Regions from separate parts of the Rhodococcus sp. I2R genome, predicted to be linked through region 2. Evidence: predicted binding sites of a transcription regulator. Region 2 holds the regulator's gene; the other holds the start of a gene.
The links. The regulator LexA, encoded in region 2, represses DNA repair genes until DNA is damaged. The targets are predictions, from matches to a motif close to CGAACANNTGTTCG.
Positions count from the first base shown of each region.

Region 1: the regulator LexA is predicted to act here: its motif matches at 1,981-1,994, upstream of KVY23_RS12605 (HNH endonuclease signature motif containing protein).

Region 1 is NZ_JAHUTG010000010.1:87,912-99,132, reverse strand. Features, by position in the region: gene KVY23_RS12615 (acyl-CoA synthetase) at 1-1,156, shown strand, start outside; gene KVY23_RS12610 (CHAP domain-containing protein) at 1,159-1,749, opposite strand; gene KVY23_RS12605 (HNH endonuclease signature motif containing protein) at 2,027-4,126, shown strand; gene KVY23_RS12600 (MerR family transcriptional regulator) at 4,172-5,251, shown strand; gene KVY23_RS12595 (DUF1810 domain-containing protein) at 5,276-5,698, shown strand; gene KVY23_RS12590 (6,7-dimethyl-8-ribityllumazine synthase) at 5,708-6,145, shown strand; gene dapD (2,3,4,5-tetrahydropyridine-2,6-dicarboxylate N-succinyltransferase) at 6,159-7,112, opposite strand; gene dapE (succinyl-diaminopimelate desuccinylase) at 7,210-8,307, shown strand; gene KVY23_RS12575 (TIGR00730 family Rossman fold protein) at 8,317-9,078, shown strand; gene KVY23_RS12570 (TIGR00730 family Rossman fold protein) at 9,075-9,626, shown strand; gene KVY23_RS12565 (long-chain-acyl-CoA synthetase) at 9,662-11,221, shown strand, end outside.
Region 2 is NZ_JAHUTG010000001.1:74,366-85,586, forward strand. Features, by position in the region: gene KVY23_RS00300 (hypothetical protein) at 1-18, opposite strand, end outside; gene KVY23_RS00305 (hypothetical protein) at 85-318, shown strand; gene KVY23_RS00310 (aspartate aminotransferase family protein) at 302-1,576, opposite strand; gene KVY23_RS00315 (Pr6Pr family membrane protein) at 1,587-2,234, opposite strand; gene hrpA (ATP-dependent RNA helicase HrpA) at 2,305-6,204, shown strand; gene nrdR (transcriptional regulator NrdR) at 6,312-6,776, opposite strand; gene KVY23_RS00330 (LysM peptidoglycan-binding domain-containing protein) at 6,932-7,411, opposite strand; gene lexA (transcriptional repressor LexA) at 7,640-8,443, shown strand; gene KVY23_RS00340 (acyl-CoA dehydrogenase family protein) at 8,537-9,679, opposite strand; gene KVY23_RS00345 (uracil-xanthine permease family protein) at 9,803-11,065, opposite strand; gene ptsP (phosphoenolpyruvate--protein phosphotransferase) at 11,089-11,221, opposite strand, start outside.

The DNA of each region.
Region 1 (11,221 bases), on a different contig from region 2:
TGTGGCCGAGGTTGAGCACATCCTGCGTGATTCGGGCGCGCAAGCCTGGCTGGGTGACGCCCCGGAGAACACCGCGGGTCTGCAGGTGCTACCCGTCCGCCAGCACGCGCGGTCGTGGCACAGTTACCCCGATCCGCATCCGTCGTCCATCGCGTTCGTGCTGTACACCTCGGGTACCACCGGTCCGCCGAAGGGCGTGCTGCTCTCACGGCAGGCAATTGCGGCCGGTCTCGACGCGCTTGCGGAGGCCTGGCAGTGGACGTCGAAAGACACGTTGGTGCACGGCCTTCCGCTCTTCCACGTTCACGGGTTGATCCTCGGCATCCTGGGGCCACTTCGGGTGGGGAGCCCAGTGGTTCACACCGGCAAACCCACGCCCGAACGGTATGCCGCTGCGGCAGGAACGCTGTACTTCGGGGTTCCGACGGTGTGGTCGCGCATTGCTGCCGACGAGGACTCGGCGCGAGCACTCTCACATGCGCGTCTGCTTGTCTCCGGCAGTGCTCCGCTGCCGGTTGCTGTGTTCGACAGGCTTCGCGAACTCACCGGGCAGGCGCCGATCGAGCGCTACGGCATGAGCGAAACTCTCATCACGATCAGTACCCGCGCCGACGGTGAACGACGGCCAGGCTCGGTCGGAACGCCGGTGGCAGGCGTCGAAACGCGGTTGTGTGGCGAGTCGGGGGAGATCCTGCCGCACGACGGGGAAACGATCGGTGCACTTCAGGTCAGGGGACCCATGTTGTTCGACGGGTACCTCAACAACCCAGAGGCGACGTCGAAGTCCTTCACCGAGGACGGTTGGTTCGACACCGGAGATGTCGCCCTGATCGAGCCCGACGGCTTTCACCGCATCGTCGGACGGGCATCGACCGATCTCATCAAGACCGGTGGATATCGGGTCGGCGCGGGCGAGATCGAGGCAGTGCTGCTGGCGCATCCCAGTGTCGACGAGGTCGCTGTGGTCGGCCTACCGGATGAGGACCTCGGTCAGCGAATAGTTGCCTTCGTCGTCGGGTCCGGTGTCGAGGAGCGAGTGCTGATCGACCTGGTGGCCTCGGAACTGTCGATGCACAAGCGGCCGCGAGAAGTACGCGTGGTGGACTCCCTACCTCGCAACGCCATGGGCAAGGTGCAGAAGAAGCAGCTGGGCTGAAATCAGGCCAAGGTCCCGAAACCGACTATCGCGGAATCGGACTGGACGTCCACGGTGTGTACGCGGATCTTGCCGAACTCGTTGCCGCCCACTGTCGTAGCGGTGTCACCGTCGACCGCAACGATGATATTGGTGTGTTGGCCGGTCCAGCTGCTGTTGTCGTACAGAACAACGTCTCCGACGCTCGGTTCGTAGCCGGTCGGTTCGAATCTCTCTTGTTGCTGGTAATACTCGGTGAGCGTGTACACGCCGGGGATGCGCCAGCTTCCGGAGTTCGGATTGCTCAGCGGCTGGCCGGCCTCGCGCATGATCCAGCTGACGAAATTGGCACACCACGCTTGTTCGACGCCCTCGGAATAGAAGGTTCCCGGCCGCTGCCGCTCGTGTTCGAGCCTCAGCAGATCGACGACCGTTGCTTGCTCTGCGGTCAAGGTCGAGGTGTCCACCTCGGGGAATGCGGCGGTGTCCCAGGGGAAGTATCGACTCGGAGCGATCCACAGGACCGCGCCGACGATCACGACCACCACCGCAAGAACGCCCGCGATGAGGCGGCCGGTTCGCCGCCGCGGACGGGCGGGGGAGTCGATGCTCATGCCTCGAATGTACCGGCTGGTTCGGTGGGTGCCATTCCACAGGAATTGAACTGGCCACAGTACGTCTGAACTGGCGTCTGACCGCAGATGGTTCGGATTGCGGCGCATCCATCCGGCCTGAATGGGATTTGTCGTCTCCGAACACTGACCTGGTAACGGACTTCTCGGCTGTGCGCAGTCTGAACCGGTGTCAGGTTTCTGTCGGTGGAGTGCTCTACTGTTCTCGGTAATCGAACAAACGTTCGAACATATGTCGAGATCGGAGGTGAACCATCCAGTGAGCATCGACAACGATCTACTCCGCGACCTCGACTTCGAACCCGACCCTATTGCGGGGCTGCTCACCGACACCGTCGCCGCCCACCGCGCCGCCAACGCCGCCCTCGCCGCATCCATCACCGCCGCCGCGCACTTCTACGACACCCGCATCAACGACATCGACCCCAGCACCATCCCCACCCGCCTCGACGTCGAACGCATCACCCACACCTCCGCCATCGCCGAGATCGCAGCCGCTACCACCCGTCCCGCCGGCACCGTGGAAACACACCTGAACATCTGGTGGGGAAGCAGACCCGTCTACCGCGAGATGTTCACCGCCGGCACCATCAGCCTCGAGGTTCTACGCACTATCCGAGACCACACCCTTGGTGCCCCCGCCACCGTCATCGCCGCCCTCGAACCCGACATCATCACCGCCACACGCCACTTCACCCCCACCCGGCTCGGCAAAGAAATCGACGCCATGATCACCGCCCTCGACCCCGAGTTCGACACACGCGCCCGCCGACGCGCCGCCTCCACCACCAAAAAAGTGCGCGTCAGTCACCTCCCACGAGGAATGGCCCGCATGTCAGCGGTCCTCGGCGCCCGCGACGCCGCCGAACTCACCGCCCTCCTCGACACCGAATGCACCCGCGTCTGCGGCCTCGACCCCCGCCCACTCGACACCCGACGCGCCGACGCCTTCACCGCTCTCCTCCGCGGCGGACACCTCACCTGCCTCTGCACACACCCTCACTGCGAGGCCCAACACCCCTACACAGACACAGACACAGACACAGACGAGAACACCGGCGAGCAGAGCAGCGACGACACACCCAGCAACCCGGCCGGAGACGGCAACGACCCAGGCGGAGGCAGTGGCCCAGACGAAGGCAGTGGCCCAGACGAAGGCAGTGGTTCCGGTGGTGAGTCCGGGTCCGGGTCTGCGCCGGGGCACTGCCCATGCGGGCGAGCACTACCGCCGCAGCCCACTTCCTCGGTACCGGACTCCACCCGTTACCCCCATGGAGCCACCGTCACCGCCAGCCGCCCCCTCATCCACATCACCGCCGACCTCGAAACAATCCTCGGCCTGCACAACCGCAACGCCTACCTCCACGGTTACGGACCCCTCGACCCCACCACCCTGCGCACCCTCGCCCGAGACGCCACCTGGCAAATCATCTTCACCACCAGCCGCCGATACCTCGACACCCTCACCGATCTCACCGACCCCGACCCGCCACCGTCAGGATCGACCGTTCACACACCGCAATGCACCTGTACTTGCGGCACCCCACCACGCCCACACACCGACCCCCACCACACCCCCGACCCGTTCGCGGACCTCCTCGCCGCAGCAGCCGCCGAACACGACCGCCACACCGCACACTTGCCCACCCGCATGAGCACACCCACCCGCACACAAACCACTGACGACCGACGCCGAGCAACCCTCACCACCACCGACAACAAAGACGACCCGAACCCCGACGACCCGAACCCCGACGACCCGAAACCCGACACCCCCGACACCGGCAACAACGGGTTCCTCTACGACACCGACCTACTCGCCGACCTCGCAGAACCCGAACCTGCCAGCACCACCCCCGACCTGATCCTCGGGCGCACCCGCCCCCTCTCAGCCGGACACCTACCCGACCCGCCACCGAACCCGCCACGGGCGCCTGCGCCCGCCACCACCGCCGCAGGCCTCGCCGACTACTACCGCGCCGTCGTCGCAGGCGACCCACACCACGATCACGCCGAACACCCCGACGGCCACGGCGGTCATCCGACACCTCCACCCGGAGCCCTCACCTACACCCCCGGCACAGCACTCGCGACGTACATCCGCGCCCAATACCCCACCTGCCGCCACCCCGGCTGCACCATCGCCTCGAGCCGCTGCGACCTCGACCACATCGTCGAATTCGACCATCACAACCCCCACCGCGGCGGCTGGACCATCGCCGCCAACCTCGCTCCCTACTGCCGCACCCACCACAATCTCAAGACCAGCAAACTCTGGAGCACCGAAAAACTGCCCTATGACGTCATCCACACCACCGACCCACACGGCAACCACTACTTCGACCCACCCGAACTATGAGCGCGCACTTGACCTTCGGGCCACACGAACCTCGATGATGAAGAGGTGATTGCAACACAGCGTGCCACGCCAGAATTGATGACGATCGGTGCATTCGCGCGAGCAACAGGTCTGACACCCGGCGCACTGCGGTTCTATTCGGACGGGTCGATATTGGTGCCGGAGAGTACGGACCGATCCTCCGGCTACCGCTACTACTCGAAGGACCAGATCGAGCGGGCCGTGACCATCCGGCGTCTTCGAGAAATCGGCATGTCCCTCGACAAGATCGCAGCGGTCTTGGCCGGTGACCGAACGGCTATCGACCAACACGTCGACAACCTGAAAGCCGATGCTCAGCGGGCTCGAAGCACCGCCGCCGAACTGGATGCATCCCTCCACCCCGAGAAAGGCCACACCATGGTCACCATCAACGGACCCGTTTTCGCCACAGCGGTGGACCAGATACTGACCGCGACCGCGCACCACCGCGACCACCCGATCCTCGCTGGGGTCAATCTCGAACTATCTACCGCAACCATCACATTGACCGCGACCGACCGCTTCCGGTTGTCGACGCGAACACTGTCGATCGAAGCTGATGCTCGATCGACACGGGATGCCGTCGTCGACGGGGATGACCTCCGCACGATTCTTCCGATGGTTCGGCGACATCACCGGCTGCAACTGTCCGTCGGCGAGGCGGGGGTGACCTTCGTCCCGCAGAGCGAGGCGGCGCAGCGCTGCCGTGTCCTTGCCGACTCGTTTCCCGACTACCGTGCCATGCTCGACGGGTTGCCGCCCGTCGTCACCCGGGTGGTCACCTCACGCAACTCGCTGATCCGAGCGCTGGAGGATCATCAGTACGAGTTCTGTACTGTCGCAGTCGAGGCGGGCCGGGTGACGGTAGCCGCGGTGTCCGAACGTGCAGGAGTCGAACTCGCCGCGACCGTCACCGGTCCGGATGTGGAGCTGACTTTCTCGATGACCACGCTCTACCCGGCGCTTGCCTCCGCGGTCGGGCCGGAAGTGATGATCGACATCAGCGCTGCGCATATGCCTGTCGTGATCAGATCCGCCGATGACGGAGATCTCACGACGCTTGCCATGCCTGTGGATCGCGAGGCCATCGGTGTCGAGGGGTAATCGATACACCAGGACAATGGCGGAATGAGTGAATACGACCTGCAGAGGTTCATCGACGCACAAGACCCCGTGTGGTCCTCAGTCCGCGGCGAGTTGAAGGCCGGACGCAAGCAGACACACTGGATGTGGTTCGTGTTCCCTCAGCTCGCCGGTCTCGGTCTCAGTCCAACCGCGCAGCACTTCGCGATTACCGACCTCGGCGAGGCGAAACTGTATCTATCGCACGAGGTTCTGGGACCACGATTGCTGCAAGCGTCGTCTCTGGTGGCAAAGATCGAAGGCAGGAAAGTGGGCGAGATATTCGGGTATCCCGACGACCTGAAGTTGCACTCGTCGATGACTCTGTTCGCCGAAGCCGATCCGCAGAGTGCGGTCTTCGGATCGGTGTTGAAGAAATACTTCGGCGGACGTCCGGACGAAAGAACTCTCGATCTTCTCGGCGACTAGCATCAGGGCATGACGAACGAGATGCTCGGAACTGTGGCCTTCATCCAGGCGACCTGGCACAGCGAGTTGGTCGACCGTGCGCGGCAGGGTTTCGTGTCCGAGTTCGGCTCCGATGTGGACACGTACGAGGTGCCGGGCGCATTCGAAATCCCGTTGCACGCGCAACGACTCGCGCGGACCGGCCGGTACTCGGCGATCGTCGCGGCGGCGCTCGTCGTAGACGGTGGCATCTACCGCCACGAGTTCGTCGAGGCCGCCGTCATCGACGGGTTGATGCGCGTGCAACTGGACACCGATGTGCCGGTGTTCTCGGTCGTGCTCACCCCGCACCACTTCCATGAGCACGCCGATCACAACGAGTTCTTCGCCAATCATCTTCAGAAGAAGGGTGCCGAGGCGGCGCGTGCGGTGACGCAGACTCTGGAGTCCCTGAAGAAGATCGGCTGACCGAACGGCCGGGTCAGTCGTTCGCGTGCAATGCGGCGTTGAGTTCGACGCCGGTTCCCTTCCACGGCACTACCTCGACGGTGCCCGATACGGAGTTGCGACGGAACAGCAGATTGCTCTTGCCGCTGAGCGTGGCAGCTTTGACGACGGTTCCGTCGGGTCCGGTGACCTTGGTGCCCGCGGTGATGTAGAGGCCGGCCTCGAGGACGCAGTCGTCTCCGAGCGAGATGCCGAGGCCCGAGTTGGCGCCGAGCAGGCAACTCTTGCCGACCGAGATGACGTTCTTGCCGCCGCCGGAGAGCGTGCCCATGATCGATGCACCCCCGCCCACATCGGAGCCGTCGCCGACGACGACGCCTGCCGAGATGCGACCTTCGACCATCGAGTTCCCGAGAGTGCCGGCGTTGAAGTTGACGAAGCCCTCATGCATGACGGTGGTGCCGCTCGCGAGATGCGCGCCGAGGCGGACACGGTCGGCGTCGGCGACACGCACACCCGATGGGGCGACGTAGTCGACCATCCTGGGGAACTTGTCGATGCTGTAGACGGTCACCTGTCCGCGGGCCCGCAGACGTGCGCGTACTGTTTCGAACCCGTCCACCGCGGCCGATCCGAAGTTGGTCCACACGACGTTGGCGAGGAAGCCGAACTGGCCGTCCAGATTGACTCCATGCGGCGCAACCAGGCGGTGCGAGAGAAGGTGCAGGCGCAGGTAGACGTCGTGGGCGTCGAGCGGCTTGTCCTCCACGGAGGCGATCGTGGTGCGTACCGCGACGACCTCGACACCGCGGGCGGCGTCGGGGCCGACCAGGTCCGCAAACTCGTCGGGAATGTCGCTGCCCTCGAGGCGCGTGGTGCCGGCCTCGTCGAACTCCCCGAGCTCCGGGCTCGGGAACCAGGTGTCGAGGACGACTCCGTCGGTGGTGATGTTGGCAATTCCGATTGCAGATGCTCCCTGTGCGCTCACAGATATCGAGGATACGGGGCACTGGCAGGAGTGGAGCCAGCGGAATGACCAATCAGGTCAGGAGTGGAGCCAGCGGAATGACCATTACTCTGTTCGGGTGACCTCGTACCCCCCGCTGGATCTGCAAGCCGACCCGATCGATCTGACTGCGGCGTTGGTCGATATTCCGAGCGTGTCGCAGGATGAGTCCGTCATCGCCGATGCCGTCGAGGCCGCGCTACGCGAGCAGACCACGGGATTCGAGATCGTCCGCAACGGCAACGCCGTCCTGGCTCGCACGAATCGAGGGTTGCGCAGTCGGGTGATCCTGGCCGGGCACCTCGATACCGTTCCGATCGCCGACAACGTGCCGAGTCGTCGCGAACGCGAGAGCGCCGAGGGTGATGTCATCCACGGATGCGGCACCGTCGACATGAAGTCGGGAGATGCGGTGTTTCTGCATCTGGCCGCGACTATCGCCGAGCCGGCGCACGATATGACGTTGGTGTTCTACGACTGCGAGGAGATCGAAGCGACGAAGAATGGGCTCGGTCGGATCGAACGTGAGCTGCCGCAATGGTTGCAGGCGGACGTCGCGATTCTAGGGGAGCCCACCGGGGGATTCATCGAGGCTGGGTGTCAGGGCACCTTGCGAGTGCGGTTGACGGCAGGCGGTACGCGGGCGCACAGTGCGCGGTCGTGGTTGGGCGATAACGCTATTCACAAGTTCGGTGCTGTGCTGAACCGCCTTGCGAGCTATCAGGCCAGGGACGTCGATATCGACGGCTGCGTCTATCGCGAGGGGCTCCAGGCAGTGCGGATCGCAGGTGGCGTCGCAGGCAATGTTGTCCCCGATGTAGCCGAGCTGGACGTCAACTTCCGTTTCGCGCCGGATCGGAGCGTCGAGCAGGCTCTCGACCATGTGCGCGAGGTCGTCGACGGTCTCGATCTGGGCTTCGAAATCACCGACGCATCGGCCGGGGCGCTACCGGGACTTCATGCCCCTGCAGCAGCAGCGCTGATCGACGCCGCAGGCGGCGATGTCCGCGCCAAGTACGGATGGACCGATGTCTCCCGTTTCTCGGCGCTCGGAATTCCTGCGGTGAACTATGGCCCCGGTGATCCGAACCTCGCCCATAAGCGGGACGAGCGGGTGCCGACGGCGCAGATCACCGACGTCACCCGCGTCCTTCGGGGCTATCTCACCGCCGGATAGCCTGTCCGCATGGACCAGCAGAACGCAGACGCGCTGAGCAACTCCGAGCGGCGAAAAGGCCCGGTGGTTCTGCGCCGAGGACGCAATACCGAGACTTCGACTTCGGATCAGCGGCTGCTCGATCGGCGTGGCACGGGAAACTGGATCCACAGCGATCCGTGGCGTGTCATGCGTATCCAGAGTGAGTTCGTCGAAGGTTTCGGCGCCCTGGCCGAGGTACCCAAGGCAGTTACCGTGTTCGGTTCGGCCCGCACGCCGCGGGATCACGTGGAGTACGAGCGGGCACGCAACCTGGGGGCGGCGCTTGCAGAGGCGGGCTTCGCGGTCATCACCGGTGGCGGTCCAGGCGTCATGGAGGGCGCCAATCGCGGCGCGTGCGATGCGGGCGGATATTCCATCGGCCTCGGCATCGAGTTGCCGTTCGAGCAAGGGCTCAACGAGTGGGTCGATCTGGGCATCGACTTCCGATATTTCTTCGTCCGCAAGACGATGTTCGTGAAGTATGCGCAGGCATTCGTCTGCCTGCCGGGTGGATTCGGCACGCTGGACGAGTTGTTCGAGGCCCTCACGTTGGTGCAGACCGGCAAGGTGACGCGTTTTCCCATCGTTCTTCTGGGCACCGACTACTGGTCCGGTCTCATCGAGTGGATCAAGAACACCCTCGTGACCGAGGGCAAGGTATCGCACAAAGATCTCGAGTTGATCCATTGCACCGACAGTGTCGACGAGGCCGTCCGCATCGTTGTGGACACGACGGGGGAAATTCTGTGAGTTGGAGTGTCTGTGTCTATTGCGCGTCCGGGCCGGTGGACGAGCAGTTCATCGAGCTGGCCCGTGAACTCGGCACTGCGGTCGCGGGCCGTGGTTGGCAGTTGGTGTCCGGCGGCGGCAACGTGTCGATGATGGGCGCCGTCGCCGAGTCGGCCCGCGCCGCGGGCGGCCGTACCGTCGGGGTCATTCCGAAGGCGCTCGTGCATCGGGAGGTCGCCGACGTCGACGCCGACGAGTTGATCGTCACCGACACCATGCGTGAGCGAAAGAGAATCATGGAGGACCGCGCCGACGCGTTCATCACGTTGCCGGGCGGTATCGGCACCCTGGAAGAGTTGTTCGAGACGTGGACGGCGGGGTATCTGGGGATGCACGCCAAACCTGTGGTTCTGCTCGATCCGGTGCACCATTTCGATGGTTTGTTGAACTGGGTCGACGGTCTCGCTTCGACCGGTTTCGTCCAGCAGAGAGCGCTCGACACCCTGGTCAGGGTGGACAGCGTGGAAGCGGCGCTCGACGCCTGTTCGCCGCAGGTTACTCTGGAGTAGGGTAACTAATCTCACATCGCACATAAGGGGAGCTCATGGCTGTCGATGCCCGTCAGAAAATTGGAGTGGCCGATCTCGCGGTCGCGTTGCCGAAAATGGTGACGGAGTTGCCGAGTCTGCTGAAGGGTCTTGCTGGTTTCACTCGCAAACCCGATCACAAGGCCTCGATCGGTCAGGTGTTCCAGGACGCGGCAGCAAAGAACGGTAGCCATCCCTTCGTACGTTTCGAAGGCGAATCGACCTCGTACGCCGATGCCAATGCACTGGTCAACCAGTATGCGAACGTGTTCACCGAACGCGGTGTCCAGCGCGGCGACGTCGTCGGTGTGCTCAGCAAGAATCGTCCGGAGGCGTTGTTCGCTGCCCTGGCCGCGGTGAAGTTGGGCGCGGTCGCCGGAATGCTCAACTACAACCAGCGTGGCGACGTCCTCGAGCACAGCCTCGGCATCCTCGATGCCAAGGTTCTGGTGCTCGACGAGAACGCGCGTGAGGCGCTGGATTCGCTCGACTCGGAGCCGAAGGTCGGGTCGGTGTTGCCGATGAAGGAGCTGGCCGAGCTGGCGAGCAAGGCCGACACGGCCAATCCGTCCGTGACCGCCGAGATCCAGGCCAAGGAGAAGGCGTTCTACATCTTCACCTCGGGCACCACCGGTATGCCCAAGGCCAGCTTGATGAGCCACTTCCGCTGGCTCAAGTCGATGTCCGGCCTGGGTAACATGGGCGTTCGCCTGCGCAGTGACGACGTCATCTACTGCTGCCTATCGCTCTATCACAACAACGCCCTGACGGTGACGCTGTCGTCCGTGCTCGCAGGCGGTGCCACCATGGCCATCGGCAAGCAGTTCTCGGTCAGCAGGTTCTGGGACGACATCGCGATCAACAAGGCAACCGCCTTCACCTACATCGGTGAGCTGTGCCGCTACCTGCTGACGCAGCCGGAGAAGCCCACCGATCGCGACAACACGGTCAAGCTCGTGGTCGGCAACGGACTTCGTCCAGAGATCTGGGAAGAGTTCACCGAGCGCTTCGGTATCTCTCGGGTCGCGGAGTTCTACGGCGCCAGCGAGTGCAACATCGCGTTCGTCAACGCGCTCAACGTGAAGAAGACCGCGGGCGTGTGCCCGCTGCCGTACGCAGTCGTCGAGTACGACGACGAAAGCGGCAAGGCCAAGCGTGGCTCCGACGGCAAGCTGTCGAAGGTCGCCACCGGCGAGGTCGGTCTGCTGCTGTCCAAGGTCACCGCCCGTGCACCGTTCGACGGGTACTCCGACGACGAGGCCACGGAGAAGAAGCTCGTCCGTGACGGCTTCAAGTCCGGCGATGCCTGGTTCGATACCGGCGACCTCGTCCTCAAGCAGGGCTGGCTGCACGTCGCATTCGTCGACCGACTCGGCGACACCTTCCGATGGAAGGGTGAGAACGTCGCGACCACCCAGGTGGAAGGCGCGCTCGGCGGACACGGTTCCGTCGACGGCGCCGTCGTCTACGGAGTCGACATCGAGGGCACCGACGGCAAGGCCGGTATGGCCGCGGTGACGCTCCGCGACGGCCACACCTTCGACGGCCAGGCACTCGCCGAACATCTGTACGACAAG
Region 2 (11,221 bases):
GATTCGCGACGCAGTCATGATCGACAGCCTAGAGCGGGAGCCCGGATCGCCCCGGCCGGCGTCGGGCCACAGTACGGTTGAGCGATGAAGATGTGGAAGATCCTCGGTCTCGCCGGGGTCGTGGGCGTTGCGGCGACGGGAGCCCTCGTGGTGCGCAACGAACGGGCGCGGCGCGCCTACGAACCGGACGAGGTCCGTGCCCGACTGCACGCACGTCATGCTCAAGCAGCCGCCGCGACCGCCTCCACTGGCTTTGCCATTACCGAACCGACGACCCGTCTGCGGCGCCTGAAACGTCGATTCAGCCGAGAGCAGTGAGGAATCGGCTCGCCAACTCTTCGACCTCGGCATCGGTCATCACGAACGACGGTGAAATCTGCATCGCACCCTGACCTGCGGCTCGCCCGGATACACCGTGCTTGCGCAACGTCTTGACCAACGGCAACGCCTCGGCCGGATCGGTCAGCTGCACTGCCGCGACAGCACCCAATCCGCTGCGCACCTCCTGCACGCGAGGGTGCTGCGCGAGTGGAGCGAGGTGAGCGTGCAATGTCGCCTCGAGCCGTGCCGAGTCGTCGAGCAGGTTCTCCCGTTCGATGATGTCGAGGTTCGCCATCGCGGCAGCCGCAGCACCGGCGTGGCCGCCGTAGGTGTACCCGTGACGCCACCAAACACCACCGGAGAAGAACGGATCGGCGATGTGCGGCGCAACGAAGACAGCGCCCATCGGCACATAGCCGGAGGTGAGGCCTTTGGCTGTGGCAATCAGATCGGGTTGCAGGTCGAATCGTGTGGAAGCGAACCAGGATCCACCGATGCGGCCGAAGCCCGTCACCACTTCGTCGGCGACGAAGAGCACGTCGTTGTCGCGGCAGATCTGACGCACTTCCTGCAGATAGCCGGCCGGTGGGAGGTAGACACCGCCGGCCCCGATGATCGGCTCGCAGAAGAACGCTGCGATCTTGTCCGCGCCCACCTCCTCGATCAGCGACAGCAGGCTTTTCGCGTCGTCCCAGGCGACGGTTCTGGCATCGGGCATCAGGACGCCGTAGTTCTCGTGGTTGACAGCGATGCCGGCCAGCGACGTCCCCGCCACGTGCATGCCGTGATAAGCCTTCTGCCGGCCGACAATCATCGTCTTGCCAGGTTTGCCGACCTCATGCCAGTAGCGCCGGGCGAGCTTGGCGGCCGTGTCGATCGAATCGGACCCACCCGAGGTGAAGAAGACCTTGCTTCCGGCGACCGGTGCGATCTCGCCCAGACGCTCGGCCAAAGCCAATGTGGTCTCCGGCACGAAGTCACCGAAGTTGGAGTAGTGAGCCAGGGAACCGAGCTGAGCTGCGACTGCGTCGGCGATCTCGGTCCGTCCGTGACCGACGTTGGTGAACCACAGCCCTGCGGTAGCGTCGAGGTACTTGTTGCCCTCGCGATCGAAGATGTGCGCGCCCTCGCCGCGGGAGACGACGAACGGTCCACTAGCGGTGACGGCCCCCATATCCGCGAACCCGTGCCACAGGGCGGAGTGAGTGGATTCGTACGTCGGCTCTTGTGATGCACCCGGTTCTGGAGAAGACATGGCTCGAAGCTTAGTCGGGCCGCCGCACGAGCCGACCCACGGCGTTCACCGCCAGAGCCATCAGGCCGAACGCTACCGTCAACACGATCAACCCGATCGTGAGCGCTACGTACCCCTGTGACCGCGGATCGAGAAACGGGTACGGATACCAGTCGACGATGGGTCCGCGGACAAGTGTGTAGACGCCGTAGACCAGTGGAAACGCCAACCACAGCATCGTTTGCGCTTCGGAAATTCGGTGTCGGGTCGGCACCGCGATCCAATCGATCAACATCACGATCGGCATGATCCGGTGCACTACGTCGTTCGTCCAACCGTCTGCGACGCCGACGTCGATGTTCGACAACAGGACCGCATAAACAATGCCAGTGATGACCATGTACAGCGTGACCGCGCCCCGAAGGAGTTGCCATCGCCGACCCTGCGGATCCACCAGACCGCCCACTGCCAGCACAACAATGGCGAGCACGTTGCTCAGAACGGTGAAGTAGCTGAAGAAGTTGACGACCGAGAACGTCGGAGATTCCAATCCGGAAGCCAGAATGGTCGCCAACGCTGCGACGGTCAGTGCTGCGAACGCCACGCGCACAACCCTGATCGGTATGGCGGTGCGCAAGGCGGGCGGGGCGACGGAGTGCGGGTCGGATTCCACAGCCATACCCGATCCTTGCACAGACGCTGCCCGAAATTCTCCCGCGCAGCCATACGCGATTACCCTTGGAACTTCCATGCCTACTTCACCTGTCTCCGAGCGTCGTCGTTCGCTCCTTTCGCGTATGTTCGGCGTCACCCTTCGCGACGAAAATCGACTTCGTCGGCGCCTCGACCAAGCTCGAACCGAGGACGCGTTGGAACGAGTCGAAGCCGAGATAGGGCGAGCCGAGACCGTCGTCACCAATCGGCGTGCCGCAGTGCCTCGCATCGAGTACCCGCAGAACCTGCCTGTCAGCATGCGACGCGACGACATCGCCGCCGCCATCGATGCGCATCAGGTCGTCATCGTCGCCGGCGAGACCGGTTCGGGAAAGACGACCCAGATCCCCAAGATCTGCCTCGAACTGGGCCGCGGCGTTCGAGGCTCGATCGGCCACACACAGCCCCGTCGTCTGGCAGCCAGGACCGTCGCCGAGCGCATCGCCGAGGAAGTGGGCGAACAGATCGGCGAGTCGGTGGGATACAAGGTGCGATTCACCGATCAGTCTTCGAATGCGACGCTCGTCAAGCTGATGACGGACGGCATTCTGCTCGCCGAGATCCAGCGCGACCGAATGCTGCGGCAATACGACACCCTCATCATCGACGAAGCGCACGAGCGCAGCCTCAACATCGACTTCATCCTGGGCTATCTGGCGCAGCTGCTCCCCCGGCGTCCCGACCTCAAGGTCATCGTCACCTCGGCCACGATCGATCCGGAACGGTTCGCGCAACATTTCGCGAAGGACGGTGTGGCCGCCCCGATCATCGAGGTCTCCGGCCGCACGTTCCCTGTGGAGATGCGGTATCGGCCCCTCACCGTCGATGTCGGCGACACCACCGTAGATCTCGATCCGGTCGACGCCACCTGCGACGCCGTCCAGGAACTGATCGGCGAGGGTGACGGAGACATCCTGGTCTTCCTGTCCGGCGAGCGCGAAATCCGAGATACGGCAGACGCATTGGCTGACCGGGCCTTTCGCAACACCGAGGTGGTGCCGCTGTACGCCCGCCTGTCCGCCGCCGAACAACACCGAGTGTTCAGTGCGCACAGCGGCCGACGAGTCGTACTGTCCACCAACGTCGCAGAGACCTCGCTGACGGTTCCCGGCATCAGATACGTCGTCGATCCCGGCACCGCCCGCATTTCCCGCTACTCGCTCCGCACCAAGGTTCAGCGACTGCCCATCGAACCGATCTCGCAGGCGTCGGCACGCCAGCGGGCAGGTCGATGTGGTCGTGTGGCGGACGGTATCTGCATCCGCCTGTACTCCGAGGAAGACTTCGAGTCCCGGCCGCCGTTCACCGAACCGGAAATCCTTCGCACCAATCTGGCCTCGGTGATCCTGCAGATGACCTCGCTCGGTCTCGGCAGGATCGAGGACTTCCCCTTCGTCGAACCACCTGACCCGCGCAGCATCCGCGACGGCATCGGACTGTTGGAAGAACTGGGCGCGCTGAAGCCGTCGAACGAGTCCGGTCGGGCCGAGCTGACCCCGATCGGGCGCGAACTGGCGCAGCTACCCGTGGACCCACGCATGGCACGGATGCTGGTCGAGGCCAATTCCAGCGGCGCGCTCGCCGATGCGCTGGTCGTGGTTTCCGCCCTGTCCATTCAGGATGTACGGGAGCGCCCTGTCGAACACCAGCAGGCAGCGGACGAGAAGCACGCCCGGTTCGCCGTCGAGAACTCCGACTTCCTCGCGTACCTCGAACTCTGGAAGTACCTGGGTGCGCAGCGAGACGACCTGAGCTCCAACCAGTTTCGGCGTATGTGCCGCAACGAATTCCTGCACTACCTGAGAATCAGGGAATGGCAGGATCTGCACGGCCAACTGCGCCAGATCACACGCGGGCTGGGATGGACCGTTCCGGACGCCCCCAGTTCTCCGGCTGCGCTGCATCAGTCGCTTCTGTCCGGTCTGCTCTCACACATCGGACTGCGCGAGGGCGACAAGCGAGAATTCCTCGGAGCGCGAGGAACCCACTTCGCGGTATTCCCCGGATCGGGGTTGTTCAAGAAGCCGCCGCGCTGGGTGATGGCGGCGGAACTGGTGGAGACGGGCCGACTCTGGGGCCGTATGGCGGCGCGGATCGAGCCCGAATGGGCCGAACGACTCGCACCGCACCTGGTCAAACGGACCTACTCCGAACCGCACTGGTCCACCAAGCGGCAATCGGCGATGGCCTACGAGCGCGTCACCCTCTACGGGATACCGCTGGTCACCGGGCGACCGGTGAACTATCACTCGATCGATGCGGAAATCTCACGCGAGCTGTTCATCAGGCACGCCCTGGTGCAGGGAGAGTGGAAGACCCAGCATCCGTTCTTTCACGAGAACCGGGAGTTGCTCGACGATGTCGGTGAGCTCGAGAACCGAGCTCGACGCCGAGATATCGTCGTCGACGACGACACACTGTTCGATTTCTACGACACTCGTATCGGCGCGGAAGCGGTCTCGGCGCGCCATTTCGACACGTGGTGGAAGAAAGCCAGACGCACCCAACCCAATCTGTTGAACTTCACCCCTGAGACGGTTGTCAATGCCGACGCGGGATCTGTGCTGGGCGGTGACTACCCCGACGCGTGGCGCCAGGGAGACATTCAGTTTCCGCTCACGTACCAGTTCGAACCGGGTGCCGCCGCGGACGGTGTCACCGCCCGCATCCCGATCGCTCTGCTCGCCCAGGTGCAACCCGTCGGATTCGACTGGCTGGTACCGGGCATGCGCGCGGAGTTGGTGTCCACGCTCATCAAACTCCTCCCCAAGGCGCAGCGCCGAAACGTGGTGCCCGCGCCGGACTTCGCCGCCGCCGCACTCGCCGCCATGACACCGCGTGCCGAACCGGTAGTGACCGCGCTCGCTCGTGAACTGTCCCGGCTCGGTTCGTGCCGAATCGATCCCACCGATTTCGATGTGGCGTCCATGCCGGGGCACTTGAGCATGACGTTCGCGGCTGTCGATACCGATGGCACCGAGCTGGGTTCGGACAAAGACCTGGACCGGCTGCGGCGAACGTTGGCGCCTCGAATCACCCAGGAGGTGGCCACAGCAGTCGGTGCGGCCGAACGGGCTCCGACGCTGGCATGGACCTCGTCGAGCCTCGGGACTCTCGATCAGGCCGTCACCCGGTCGGTCGGCGGCCAGACCGTTACCGGCTACCCGGCGCTGGTACCGGAAGGCGGCGGCGTGGCAGTCCGGATCCTCAGTACGCCCGCACAGCAGCGGCAAGCCATGCGTGATGGGACCCGCGCCTTGCTATTGGAACATGCACCGCGCGGCACCAAGGCCTTGATTGCCGGGATACCAACGCGTGAGCGGCTGGCTCTGGGGCAGAACCCGTACGGGAGCATCGACGCTCTGCTCGAGGATTGCCGTAGAACAGCTGTCGACGAATCGATGGATGCCCACGGTGGTCCGGTTCGGTCCCCCGACGCTTTCGCCGCGCTGTCGAAGGCGGTCAACGTCGATGTGACTGCGCGCACCTCGAGCATCCTTGTACTGGTGCGGCAGATTCTGACCGAATCACTGGCTTTGCGTGCGGTTCTGGAACGGGCGCAGGGTGATGCCGCGGACGACGTTCGCGAGCAACTCGCTTCTCTGGTGTTCGACGGCTTCGTCTTCGAGTTCGGGTCCACACGTCTGGCGGAGATCCCTCGGTACCTCAAGGCTGCGACGGTTCGATTGAATGCGTTGCCCAGCAGCGCCGCCAGAGACGACGCCGGTATGGACGTGCTGGATCGCGTCTACGAATCCTATGACCGACTGGTGAAGTCGCTACCCGAGGCCCGCCGGCAGGGCGCCGCCGTCCAGGATGTGTTCTGGATGATCGAGGAGCTCAGAGTCGGGCTCTTCGCGCAGAGCGTTCGTACGGCGTATCCAGTGTCGGAGAAGCGCGTGCAGAAAGCTATCGACGCAGCTGGGCGCAGCTGAGGCTTGCGGCACCGGTCGATCCGCACACCCCTCAGGCCGCAGTCAGCCGGATTGATATCGGCGAATGTGCGCGTGACTTCGCCGATGACACCTCGCGACTACGCGGGTCATTCGACCGCGGACGACTCGCGGTGCGCGCGTAGGTCCTGGATCTCCTTCTCGAAGTCCTCGGCCGAGCTGAAGGACCGATACACGGAGGCGAACCGCAGGTACGCCACCTCGTCCAGATCACGTAGTGGACCGAGAATGGCCAACCCGACCTCGTGGCTGGGGATTTCGGCCGAACCGGAGGCGCGTACAGCGTCCTCCACCTTCTGCGACAGCAGGTTCAACGCGTCGTTGTCCACGTCTCGCCCCTGGCAGGCGCGTCGAACACCCTTGACGACCTTTTCACGCGAGAAAGGCTCGGTAACCCCGCTGCGCTTGACGACGGCCAGCACGGCGGTCTCGACTGTGGTGAACCGACGACCACATTCCGGGCACGAGCGTCGGCGGCGGATTGCTTGCCCCTCGTCCGCCTCGCGTGAGTCGACCACGCGAGAGTCGGGGTGCCTGCAGAACGGGCAATGCATGAAGGAGCCTCCGTCGTAGCCGATGCACTCCCTGGGATCACTCTCGAGGGGTACGGGCATCGAGGATACTCGGAGCCTCACGTACGCACCTCGATCACCCGAGACGCGGAGCTCTCGGCACACCGGATCTGGGACGCGCACGGTCATGATCGGCGCTACCGGCCGGATGTGGCTGGAATCACCAGTTGCTGGCCCTGGGACACCGACGCGCCGGCGAGGCCGTTCAGTTCGAGCATGCTGTCGACCACATCCTGCACTGGCACTCCCGGTGCGATGCGCTGAGCGACGTCGCTGAGCGTCTCGCCCTGCTGAACGACGGCGACACCTACCTGCGGTGCGGACTCGATCGAGCCTGCGCGCAGATTCGCGACAGCGACGAACGCCAACAGCACCACGGCGGTGGCGAGAACACCGAGGACGGTTGCAGTCCACGACAGCGTCTGCGGGCTCCTGTCCTCCACACACGCCTCGCGGTGCCCGCGCACCACTCCCTGCGGCGCGCTCGTGTGCAGGTAGCGCCGGCGCTGCGGGGTGGGACGCCGACGAACAGCACTCCCCCTATGTGTACTGCCACGGTGCGCACTGACACGCCGCTCGGTCGTGATGCTCATGAGAACCTCCACTGGAGTGGACATGATCGAAGGGTGTATTCGATCAGGCGTTCGATGAACGCTTGTTCGAAGTTCTATCACGCAGCTCCGACAAAGTCAGTAGAAAACGCGACACGGATCGAACAGATGTTTGATCGAACAGCGTCGACGGGCTAAGTTCGTGTCAGAAGCCACACGCCACATCCACACCACCCGGCCAGCTCAGGTCGCACTCGAGCTTCAGCTACAGCCACGACGCAGGAGGACGCAGGAATGAAAGACGAGACCTCGTCAGGGTCACCGAAATCGACCGTCTCACCGAAGTCGACACCGAAATCGACCAAGTCGGCAGGCAAGCCCGCGGGAAAGCCTGCTGCCGTCCCCACTGCGAAAGCGTTCGAGGGTGAAGGCACCGATGTCAGCGCCGGACTGACGGAGCGTCAGCGCAAGGTACTCGAGGTCATCAGGGCGTCGGTCACCGAACGCGGATACCCGCCGAGCATTCGTGAGATCGGTGACGCCGTGGGTCTGACGTCCACGTCCTCGGTGGCTCATCAGTTGCGCACTCTCGAGCGCAAGGGATTCCTGCGGCGCGATCCCAATCGCCCACGCGCAGTGGATGTGCGCGGACTCGACGAGGTCCAGGCAGACCACGCCGCGGCGGTTGCCGACGGTTCGGCGCCCGCCGAGGAACAGCTCCCCACACCCACGTTCGTTCCGGTTCTGGGGCGTATCGCCGCGGGCGGGCCGATTCTGGCCGAGCAAGCTGTGGAGGATGTGTTCCCGTTGCCGCGCGAACTCGTGGGCCAGGGCTCACTGTTCCTGCTCAAGGTCGTCGGTGAGTCGATGATCGACGCCGCGATCTGCGACGGTGACTGGGTGGTGGTTCGTCAGCAGAGCGTGGCCGACAACGGTGACATCGTGGCGGCGATGATCGAGGGTGAGGCGACGGTAAAGACGTTCAAGCGCAGCAAAGGCGAAGTGTGGCTGATGCCGCACAACCCGTTGTTCGATCCCATACCGGGCAACGATGCGGCGATCCTCGGCAAGGTCGTCACCGTCATGCGCAAACTCTGACCAAACACAGGTCGGCCTGAAACGAGCAGGGGCTCGGCAGCAATGTGGTTGCCGAGCCCCTGCTCGTCGTTCAGGTTTGCGTCTTTCGAAAACTCAGAGATCGAGTCCTCGGCCGATGATTTCCTTCATGATTTCCGTGGTGCCGCCGTAGATGGTCTGCACACGCGAATCCATGTAGGCCTTGGCTATGGGGTATTCCTTCATGTAGCCGTAGCCGCCGTGCAACTGCAGGCATCGATCGATGAGCCGGACCTGATTCTCGGTGGTCCACCACTTCGCCATCGCGGCTTCCTGCACCGTCAGCGTGCCGGCGTTGAGGAGTTCGACGAACTTGTCAACCATGATGCGTGTCGCGGTGGTTTCGGTGGCAAGTTCGGCCAGCACGAAACGTGTGTTCTGGAACTTGCCGATCGACTTGCCGAAGGCCTTGCGGTCGCGGCAGTACTGGATGGTCATCTCCAGCGCGGATTCCATTGCGGCCGCTGCCACCACGGCGATGGACAGACGCTCCTGAGGCAGGTTCTGCATGAGGTAGATGAAGCCCATGCCCTCGTCGCCGAGAAGATTGGCCGCCGGAACACGGACGTCGGTGAAGCTGAGTTCGGCGGTGTCCTGAGCCTTCATACCGATCTTGTCGAGGTTGCGGCCTCGCTCGAAACCGGGCATGTCGCGCTCGACCACGAGCAGGCTGAATCCCTGGGCGCCCTTGTCCGGATCGGTGCACGCAACGACGATCACCAGGTCGGCGTTGATTCCGTTGGTGATGAAGGTCTTCGAGCCGTTGAGGACCCATTCGTCGCCATCGCGGACTGCGCGGGTCTTGATGCCTTGCAGGTCGCTACCGGTTCCCGGCTCGGTCATCGCAATTGCGGTGATCAGCTCGCCCGAGCAGAATCCGGGCAGCCACCGCTGCTTCTGTTCCTCATTGCACAGGTCGATGAGGTACGGCGCAACGACGTCATTGTGCAGCGTGAAGCCGATGCCGCTGTACCCACCACGTGTGGTTTCCTCGGTGAGGATGGTGTTGTAGCGGAAGTCCTTGACTCCCCCGCCACCGAATTCCTCGGGAACAGCGGTGCCCAGGAACCCTTGCTTGCCGGCTTCGACCCAGACGCCGCGGTCGACGATGTTCTGCTCTTCCCACTTCGCGTGGTTGGGCGCTACGTGCTGGGCCAGAAATTTGCGGTACGACTCACGAAAGAGGTCGTGCTCGGGCTCGAACAGTGTGCGGTCCACTACATCTCTCCTTCGAGGGGCTTTCCCGGTCGGCAACAACACCGCCGCCGGTGATATACCTCGACACTACGACTGTGAGCACGGCTCGGTCGATGACCGAGCCGTGCGTGATCGGTGACCCGTTTAGCGAGTCACACCTCTGCTGAGCGCCCGCATCACCGGATACCCGACGAGTATTCCGACCGATCCCCAGGCGATCCCGCCTAGTTCGATCGAACCTATCGTCAGTGTCAGATCGCCGATTCCGGCGACGAGCGCAGCGGCGACGACCGTGAGGTTGACGGGATCGGTGAAATCGACCTCACTGTCGGTCCAGATCCGTACCCCGAGGAGACCGATCAGACCGTAGAGCACGAGGGTGGCTCCGCCGATGACTCCGTCCGGAACGGTGAAGACGAGAGCACCGAATTTCGGGGAAAATGCCAGCACGACGGCAGTCGCGGCGGCCACCCAGTAGGCGGCGGTGGAGCAGACGCGAGTGGCTGCCATGACGCCGATGTTCTCGGCGTACGTCGTAGTACCCGAGCCTCCGCCAGCGCCCGCGAGGGTGGTGGCGAGACCGTCGGCGATGAGGGCGTCACCGGCCACATCGTCGAGTGACTTGCCGGTCATCGCGGCCACTGCCTTGACGTGACCCACGTTCTCCGCGACGAGCACGATCACCACCGGTAGAGCGATGAGCACGACGGACAGCTCGAACGTCGGCCCGCGGAACTCGGGAATACCGATCCAGGCCGCGTCGCGCATGGCACCGAGTCTGGTGTCGTCGATCTGCCCGGTGATGGCGGCGAAGACCCAACCGAGCACGACCCCGACCAAGATCCCCAGCCGTCCGAGCATCCCTGGCCCGGCGACGGTCACGAGAAGAATGGCGAACAATGTCACCGCAGCGACCAGCGGCTGCGCCTCGAACGACGACGTGGCCGCCGGCGCGAGGTTCAGTCCGATGAGCACGACTACTGCACCGGTCACCACCGGTGGCATGACCGCCTCGATGACCCGGCTGCCCGCGAATCGGACCACGAATCCGACACCGGCCAGCACTATTCCGACCGACATGACAGCGCCGAGTTGCGCTGCCGCCCCGGATGCCTGAGTGGCGGTCAGGGGCGCGATGAACGCGAACGACGATCCGAGATAGCTGGGAACCCGCCCGCGGGTGATGATCAGGAAGAGCGCGGTTCCGATGCCGGAGAAGAGCAGCGTGGTGGTGACCGGAAATCCCGTCACTGTGGGGACCAGGAGGGTGGCACCGAACATGGCAATGACGTGCTGCATACCGATTCCGATGGTGCGCGGCCACGTCAAGCGCTGATCCGGTTCCACCACTGCCCCTGCTGCGACGCTCTTTCCGTTGCCGTGCAGGGTCCACCCGAAGTTGCTCACGGAACCGAATACTAGAGCCGATGTCAGTCGAGGACGGCACCGGCCGCAGCTCGCGCTGCCGCAGCGCTGTCGGTGGAGAGCGCTGCGGCCGCCGCTTGCTTGCACTGCGCGAACGTCACCGAGGACAGTTTCGCACCGACGTGCGCCACTGCCGCG